Regions from separate parts of the Fulvimarina fulva genome, predicted to be linked through region 1. Evidence: predicted binding sites of a transcription regulator. Region 1 holds the regulator's gene; the other holds the start of a gene.
What was found. The regulator HrcA, encoded in region 1, represses chaperone genes, less so after heat shock. The targets are predictions, from matches to a motif close to GTTAGCACTCNCNNNNNGNGAGTGCTAAC.
Positions count from the first base shown of each region.

Region 2: the regulator HrcA is predicted to act here: its motif matches at 1,924-1,952, upstream of groES (co-chaperone GroES).

Region 1 is NZ_JBDJAC010000011.1:138,438-142,733, forward strand. It holds gene metH (methionine synthase) at 1-530, shown strand, start outside; gene ABDX79_RS15355 (3'(2'),5'-bisphosphate nucleotidase CysQ family protein) at 598-1,422, shown strand; gene hrcA (heat-inducible transcriptional repressor HrcA) at 1,575-2,672, shown strand; gene grpE (nucleotide exchange factor GrpE) at 2,850-3,536, shown strand; gene ABDX79_RS15370 (MFS transporter) at 3,612-4,296, opposite strand, start outside.
Region 2 is NZ_JBDJAC010000012.1:27,980-32,275, forward strand. It holds gene ABDX79_RS15530 (bifunctional riboflavin kinase/FAD synthetase) at 1-892, opposite strand, end outside; gene ABDX79_RS15535 (TIGR01459 family HAD-type hydrolase) at 892-1,752, opposite strand; gene groES (co-chaperone GroES) at 2,023-2,319, shown strand; gene groL (chaperonin GroEL) at 2,405-4,057, shown strand; gene ABDX79_RS15550 (hypothetical protein) at 4,295-4,296, shown strand, end outside.

The DNA.
Region 1 (4,296 bases):
TCGAAGAGGCGGAGATTTCCAAGCGCTTCGAAAGCCAGAACGACGATTACAACGCGATCCTCGTCAAGGCGCTCGCCGACCGCTTCGCCGAAGCCTTCGCCGAACGCATGCACGAGCGCGTGCGCAAGGAGTTCTGGGGCTACGCGCCGGACGAGGCCTTTTCTAACGAAGATCTCATCTCGGAAACCTATGCTGGCATTCGGCCGGCTCCCGGTTATCCGGCCCAGCCGGATCACACGGAAAAGGAAACCCTCTTCAAGCTTCTGGATGCGAAGGAAAAGATCGGCGTCGAATTGACCGAGAGCTTCGCCATGTGGCCGTCCTCGTCCGTTTCCGGCCTCTATATCGGCCATCCGGAATCCCATTACTTCGGCGTCGCCAAGGTCGAGCGGGATCAGGTCGAGGATTATGCGGCCCGCAAGGGTATGCCAGTAGCGGAGATCGAACGCTGGCTTGGCCCGGTTCTCAACTATGTGCCGGCGAAGGTCGGGGGACCCGACGAAGAAGTGACCAAGGAAGCCGCCGAATAGGCGGTTTCCAAACTGCTCGGATCGTCTTAACGTCTCCTCCTTTGAGGGCCATCTGCGGAGAAGCGATTTGCCGGGCGCGATAACGGCGGACATCGACCCGCAAGACATCATTCTGGCCGTGAAAGCCGGGATGGACGCAATCATGGCCCTCAATGCCGATGTCCATGTCGAATACAAGGACGATGCCTCGCCGGTCACCATGGCCGACCGTGCGGCGGAACGCGCGATCACTGCCCATATCGAGGCACGGTCGTCGATCCCCATCGTTGCCGAAGAGCGCTTTTCGGCGGGCCGCGTGCCGGAGATCGGGGACCGGTTCCTGCTCGTCGACCCGCTCGACGGCACGAAAAGCTATATCGCCGGTAAACCCGACTACACGGTGAACATCGCGATCGTCGAAAACGGCGTGCCGGTCTTCGGCTGCGTCGGTGTTCCGGCGACCGGCGAGATCTATTCCGGCGGTCTCGGACTTGAGCCGACGGTGGAGCGAAACGGGGAGACGATCAGGCTCGCCGTGCGCGAGGCGCCCGAGCGGGTCGAGGCGTTGGTGAGCCGCAACCATCTGAGCAGCACCACGAAAGATTATCTCGACGGCCTCGACATCGCCGGAACGATCGCCATAGGCTCCTCCCTGAAGCTCTGCCTCTTGGCGGAAGGCAGGGGCGATCTCTATCCGCGCTTCAACCGGACCATGCAGTGGGACACGGCGGCTGGTCACGGGGTTCTTCTCGCGGCCGGCGGCTGCGTCGTCACGCCTTCCGGCGAACCCTTTCTCTACGGGCTTTACGGACGCACGCGCATCAGGCGGGAAGACGTTTTCGCGAACGGCTTCTTCATCGCAGTCGGAGATCCGAAGCTCCTGGACCGCGATGGCGTGATCCGCAGAGGCTGAACGCCAGCAAAAACGCGCCTCTCAGGGGATCGAGTGATCGAAAAGCCTCAGGCGATCCACAGATCCGCCCTTCATGGGAAACGATCGATACCCACATGAAAACGGACGAAGCCCGTTTCATCACTGCGCGAAACTATCTAGTCTCTTCAGCCATGACCGAATTGAAGCACCCGCTCGGCGACATGCCCCAGCCGCTTGACGCTCGCTCGCGCGAGATCTTCAAGCTGATCGTCGAAAGCTATCTCGATCAGGGCGAGCCCGTCGGCTCGCGCATGCTCTCCAAACTCTTGACCACTTCGCTGTCTCCCGCTTCGGTCCGCAATGTGATGAGCGATCTGGAGGCGCTCGGACTCATCTATTCGCCCCATATCAGCGCGGGACGCATGCCGACGGAACTCGGCCTGCGCTTCTTCGTCGACGCCTTTCTGGAGGTCGGCGATCTCGCCGCCTCCGAACGCGAGGAGATCGAGGAGAAAGTTCGTCTTGCCGGCGACGGCAGACCGTTCGATTCGCTCCTGACCGAGGCGAGCCAGCTGCTCTCCGGCCTGTCTCGGGGGGCCGGGATCGTGTTGACGGCGACGTCCGACCTGAGACTGAAGCACATCGAATTCATCCGTCTCGAGCCAACCAGGGCGCTCGCGGTGCTGGTCGGCGTCAACGGAGAAGTTGAAAACCGCCTGTTCGATCTGCCAACGGGCGTCACCCATTCCCAGCTGACAGAGGCCGGAAACTTCCTCAACGCCCATGTGGCGGGCCGCACGCTCAAAGAGGCGCGGGCGCGGATCGACCAGCTGAAGACCGAGACCAATGCCGCGCTGGACGTTCTGTCCCAGCAGCTGGTGGAGCAGGGGCTCGCGGTCTGGTCGGGCGCTGGCGGAGATCAGCCTTCCCGTCTCATCGTACGTGGCCGCGCGAACCTCCTCGAAAACGTGACCGCGGCCGAGGATCTCGAACGGCTTCGGCTGCTTTTCGACGATCTGGAAACCAAGAGCGGGATGATCGAACTCCTGGGGCTTGCCGAGAAGGGCGATGGCGTTCGCATCTTCATCGGCAAGGAAAACAACCTCTTTTCCCTGTCCGGCTCCTCGCTCGTCGTTGCTCCCTACGAGAAGGAGGCGACCGGCGGCGGCTACGAACGGGTGATCGGCGCCGTCGGCGTCATCGGGCCGACGCGCCTCAACTATCGCCGGATCGTGCCGATGGTCGATTACACGGCACGTCTGGTCTCCCGGCTTCTGTCGAGGCCCTGAGGGAAGATCGCGGGGAGCGCTGTGCGAAGGCTTGATTTTCCGGCGCGTCAATTCGATATGCGCGGTCGAGATACTGACATTTCCCGACGCTCCGCACTGCGGTCCGCTCAACACGGATCGAAGCGGCCTGGCGTTCTCGGGGCAAGACACGATGCACGAAGGACCAGTCGAGGCATGATGAGCGATACCGGCAGAAGCGAATTCGCCAATCTCGAAAACGAGGACGACGAGACGCTCGCTTTCGAAGACGCCGAAGCCAGTGATGAGGGCGATGGCGTCACCGAGCGCTACGAGGCGCGCATCATCGAGCTTGAAACGGAAAACGCCGATGTGAAGGAGCGCCTGCTCCGGCTTGCCGCCGACATGGAAAATCTGCGTCGCCGGACCGAACGCGAGGTGAAGGACGCCCGCAGTTACGCGGTGACGAACTTTGCGCGCGACATGCTCTCGGTCGCTGACAATCTGCGTCGTGCCGTCGACGCGGTGCCGGAAGAAGCCCGCGCCGGCGGCGAGAATGGCCTGACCGCGCTGATCGAGGGTGTTGAGATGACCGAGCGGGGGCTTCAGACCTCGCTGGAAAAACACGGCGTCAAGAAGCTCGATCCCGAAGGGCAGAAGTTCGATCCGAACTTCCATCAGGCTATGTTCGAAGTGCCGAACCCGGAAGTTCCGAACAACACGGTCGTTCAGGTCGTTCAGGCCGGCTACGCGATCGGCGAACGGGTGCTGCGTCCGGCGATGGTCGGCGTTGCCAAGGGCGGCCCGAAGCAGGGTGCCGCAAAGCCGAGCGAGCCCGCCATGGGCCATGACGATGCGACCGAGCAGACCACCGGTCAGGCCAGTGCGCCAGGCAGCTCTCTCTGAGCAACCGCTTGATGCGGAATGAATTTTCGACAGCCCCCGGAGCCGAATCGGCTTCGGGGGTTTTTCGTTTGTGGCTCACGCCCTGTCGCGGTCGGCCCTTTTCAGGAGCTTCGCCGACGCCATGATCGCAACGGTAATCGTGGCAAGGGCAGCGAAGATCGTCGAAAACCCATAGGCAGCGGCAACGATCCCGACGAGGGCAGGGGCGATCAGACCGCCGGAATAAGCGATCGCGGAGGCAATGGAGATGCCGGTGCCGTCGGCGAGGCCCTTCAGGTTTCCGGCGGCGGAAAAGGCGATCGGAACGACATTCGACAAGCCGATGCCGAGAATGAGGAAACCGATCAGGGCGGTCGGCAGCGAGCTCGCGAAGATCAGCACGACGAGACCGCAAAGGGCGATCATCAGGGAGACGCGAACGGTTCTGACGGCGCCATAGCGCTCGCGAATTCCGTCTCCGATGAAGCGAAACAGCGCCATCGTTGCTGAAAAGGCCGCAAAACCAAAGCCGGAGGCCGCGAGCGTGACGCCAAGCTCGTCGCGCAGGTAAACCGCGCTCCAGTCGATGACCACGCCTTCCTGGACGAAACCACCGAGGGCAACGAGACCAATGGCGATTGCGAGAAGCAGCGGCGTGCGCTGGGCTGCGAGCATGTCCCGCATCGGTAGGCGGGCCGCCGTCGTGTCCTTGGGCAGGGGGGCCTGTCTGTCGTCCAGCATGTTTGGCGCCACATAGAGCAGCGTCAGAAGGGCAAAGCTT
Region 2 (4,296 bases), on a different contig from region 1:
CCTCGGCACTGTCGAACTTCACCTCGCCGCGCAGGCGCGAGACCACCGAAACCTCGACCGTCTCACCGTAGAGATCGCCGGTAAAATCGAAGACGAAGGTCTCGAACAGGGCCGCGCCATCGTCGAAGGTCGGACGCCGCCCATAGCTCGCGACGCCATCGAGCAGCGTTCCGTCGGCCCGGCGAAAGCGCACCGCATAAATGCCGTGGGCGAGAAGCTCGTCCTCCAGAACGAGGTTCGCCGTCGGATAGCCGAGCGTTCGACCGAGTTTCTTGCCGTGAACGACCTCGCCCTGGATGGTGAAACGATAGCCGAGTAGGCCCGCCGCGTCTTCCACCCTACCCTCGCCGAGCGCTGCCCGGATACGGCTCGAAGACACGGTCTCGCCGCCCTCGTCCTCGAAGGCCGGCACCAGCGTTGCGCCGAAGCCGTGCTTGAGCCCTGCCCGCCCAAGGCTTTCCGGCGTGCCCGACCGTTTCGCGCCGTAATGGAAATCGAAGCCGGCCACCACATGGGCCGCGCCCAGCGCATCGAGAAGAATGTCCTGTTCGAAGGCTTCCGGCGCGATACCGGCGAAATCCTTCGTGAATGGCTGCTCGATCACCGCGTCGAAGCCGAGAATTTCGAGAATATGCGCCTTCATCGGCGCCGGCGTGATCCGGGCGACCGGCTTGTCCGGCACGAACACCGTGCGCGGATGAGGCTCGAAAGTGAGGCACAGGAGCGGACGGTCCTCCGCCGCGCCGATCTCGGCGGCCTTTTCCAGGACCGCCCGATGCCCCCGGTGAACGCCATCGAAATTGCCGATGGCGACGACACCGCCCTTCAGGGTTTCGGGGCAGTCCGCCACCGAACCGAGGCGCCGTATTGCTTCGGAACGCACAGTCGACATTACCTCAGAGCCGGCATGAAATAGCGCGCGGTCAGGCAATTCTTCTCCATCAGCCGCGTCACGCTGTCTGCGCTCGGATCCGTCGAATCCAGCTCCTCGCTATGAATGCCGAGCGTAATGAAGAGGACATCGACGCCGAAGGACTGCGCGCCGCGGATATCGGTGGGCATGCCGTCGCCGATCGCCAGGATCCGGTGCCGCGCGTTCTTGTCGAAGCCGATCCGCTCGGCGGCAAGTTCATAGATCGGCGTATGGGGTTTGCCGGCAAAGGCAACCTCGCCGCCCAGCGATGCATATTCGCGGGCGATCGACCCGGCGCAATAGATCATCTTCTCGCCGCGCTGCACCACGATGTCTGGATTGGCGCAGATCATCGGCAGCTCGCGATCGCGCAGCTCCCTCAACAGTTTGCGATAGTCGTCGGGCGTCTCGTTCTCGTCGTCGAAGAGGCCTGTCACCACCACACGCGTCGCCTCTTCCAGCGCCACACGCTCGACGCCCAGATCGGCGAAGAGGTCGAGATCACGCTCCGGCCCGATATGATGGATCGGGCCCTCGCCCTTGGCAATCAGCTCGCGCGTCGCATCGCCCGAGGTCACGATATGGTCATAGGCGTTCTCGTCGAAGCCCATGCCAGCGAGCTGGGCGACGACGCCGTCACGGGGGCGCGGCGAATTGGTGAGAAGCACCACCTTCAAGCCCTTGTGCCGCGCCGAAAGCAGGGCCTCCTCGGCGGCGGGGAATTTCGCAACTCCGTTGTGAACGACCCCCCAGACGTCGCAGATGATGGCGCCATACCCGTGGGCGACGTCCATCAGCGTCTCGATCCTCCGGCTGTTTTCGGCGGTCGCGTCGGCCATCACGGTTCCTTTGTTCCGGTGTGTCCCCTTGGCGTTAGGGGCATATGGAGAGCCGGGTCAAGGCTGGCACTTGTGGTTCGGGGCCGTGGCCTCCACATCCGGGGCGGGCTGCGACATTTTTTGCACCACACCGCTTGACGGGACCGCGCTTCCTCCCCTATCTCCGCCGCCGTTAGCACTCGCCTCTGGTGAGTGCTAAAAGTTTACCGAGCCGGATGCCTAAACCTTCAAAAAGGGTCCGGCATGTCGCACAACAAGGGTTCTAAGAACATGGCAGATGCGAACTTCCGTCCGCTTCACGACCGCGTGCTCGTTCGCCGCGTCGAGTCCGAAGCAAAGACCGCCGGCGGGATCATCATCCCGGACACGGCGAAGGAAAAGCCGCAGGAAGGCGAGATCGTCGCCGTCGGTTCCGGCGCGCGCGACGACAGCGGCAAGATCATCGAACTCGACGTCAAGAAGGGCGACCGCGTCCTCTTCGGCAAGTGGTCGGGCACCGAGGTCAAGCTGAACGGCGAAGACCTGCTCATCATGAAAGAGTCCGACATCATGGGCATCGTCGGCTGAACAGCCGGCCCTCAAGCCTTTCGAACTCTTCCCAATTCAATTCAACAAAGCGTGGCCTTTGACGGCACGCTGAGGAGAAACCCACATGGCAGCTAAAGAAGTCAAGTTCGGCCGCGACGCCCGCGAACGCATGCTGCGCGGCGTCGACATCCTCGCCGACGCGGTGAAGGTGACGCTCGGCCCGAAGGGTCGTAACGTCGTGATCGACAAGTCCTTCGGCGCTCCGCGCATCACCAAGGACGGCGTTTCGGTCGCCAAGGAAATCGAGCTCGAGGACAAGTTCGAGAACATGGGCGCGCAGATGGTGCGCGAAGTGGCCTCGAAGACCAACGACAAGGCCGGTGACGGCACGACCACCGCGACCGTTCTCGCCCAGGCGATCGTTCGCGAAGGTGCCAAGGCCGTTGCAGCCGGCATGAACCCGATGGACGTCAAGCGCGGCATCGACGCGGCCGTCGCCAAGGTCGTCGACGCGCTCGGTTCCAGTGCCCGCTCGATCGACACCTCTGACGAGGTCGCGCAGGTTGGCACGATCTCTGCCAATGGCGAGAAGGAAATCGGCGAGATGATCGCCGCCGCCATGCAGAAGGTCGGCAACGAAGGTGTTATCACCGTCGAGGAAGCCAAGACCGCCGAGACAGAGCTCGAAGTCGTCGAAGGCATGCAGTTCGACCGCGGCTACCTGTCGCCGTACTTCGTGACCAACGGCGAGAAGATGGTCGCCGAGCTGGAAGACGCTTACATTCTCCTTCACGAGAAGAAGCTCTCCAACCTTCAGGCCATGCTGCCGGTTCTGGAATCGGTCGTTCAGTCCTCGAAGCCGCTCGTCATCATCGGTGAGGACGTCGAAGGCGAAGCGCTCGCAACGCTCGTCGTCAACAAGCTCCGTGGCGGCCTGAAGATCGCTGCCGTAAAGGCACCGGGCTTCGGCGATCGCCGCAAGGCCATGCTCGAGGACATCGCGATCCTCACGGGCGGCACGGTTGTCTCGGAAGACGTCGGCATCAAGCTCGAGAACGTCACCCTCGACATGCTCGGCCGCGCCAAGAAGGTCTCGATCACCAAGGAAAACACCACGATCGTCGATGGTGCCGGTGAAGCCGAGCAGATCAAGGCCCGTGTCGGCCAGATCAAGGCGCAGATCGAGGAAACCACCTCGGACTACGACCGTGAGAAGCTCCAGGAGCGTCTCGCCAAGCTCGCAGGCGGCGTTGCGGTCATCCGCGTCGGCGGTTCGACGGAAGTCGAAGTGAAAGAAAAGAAGGACCGCGTCGACGACGCCCTCAACGCGACCCGCGCGGCCGTTGAAGAAGGTATCGTGGCCGGCGGCGGCGTCGCGCTGCTGCGTGCGTCCCACGCCCTCGACATCACGGGTGCCAACGCCGATCAGGACGCCGGTATCTCCATCGTCCGCAAGGCGCTGCAGGCTCCGATCCGTCAGATCGTGCAGAACGCGGGCGGCGAAGGCTCGATCGTTGTCGGCAAGATCCTCGAGAACGAGTCCACCTCCTTCGGCTACAACGCCCAGACCGGCGAATATGGCGACATGATCCAGATGGGCATCGTCGATCCGGTCAAGGTCGTCCGTTCGGCCCTGCAGGATGCAGCTTCGGTTGCTGGCCTTCTCGTCACCACCGAGGCCATGATCTCGGAAGCGCCGAAGAAGGACAACGGCGGCGGCGGAATGCCGGCCGGCGGCATGGGCGGCATGGGTGGCATGGGCGGTATGGACTTCTAAGAAGCCATCCGGCTTCCAGGAAGTTCATGAAACCGCCCATTCTGAAATAAGTGCTGAAACCGGGCAGGCCCGGTTTCAGGTGGCGGTATGGACTTCTAAGAAGCCATTCGCTCAAGCGCACATCGCACCTGATCAATATGGGGCGGTCCTTCGGGGCCGCCCTTTTCGTTTGGAAAGTGTACAGCCTGCTTGTCGGCGCTCGCTTAGGTAAGGAAGTCAGCCGCCCTCGCCCACCTCAT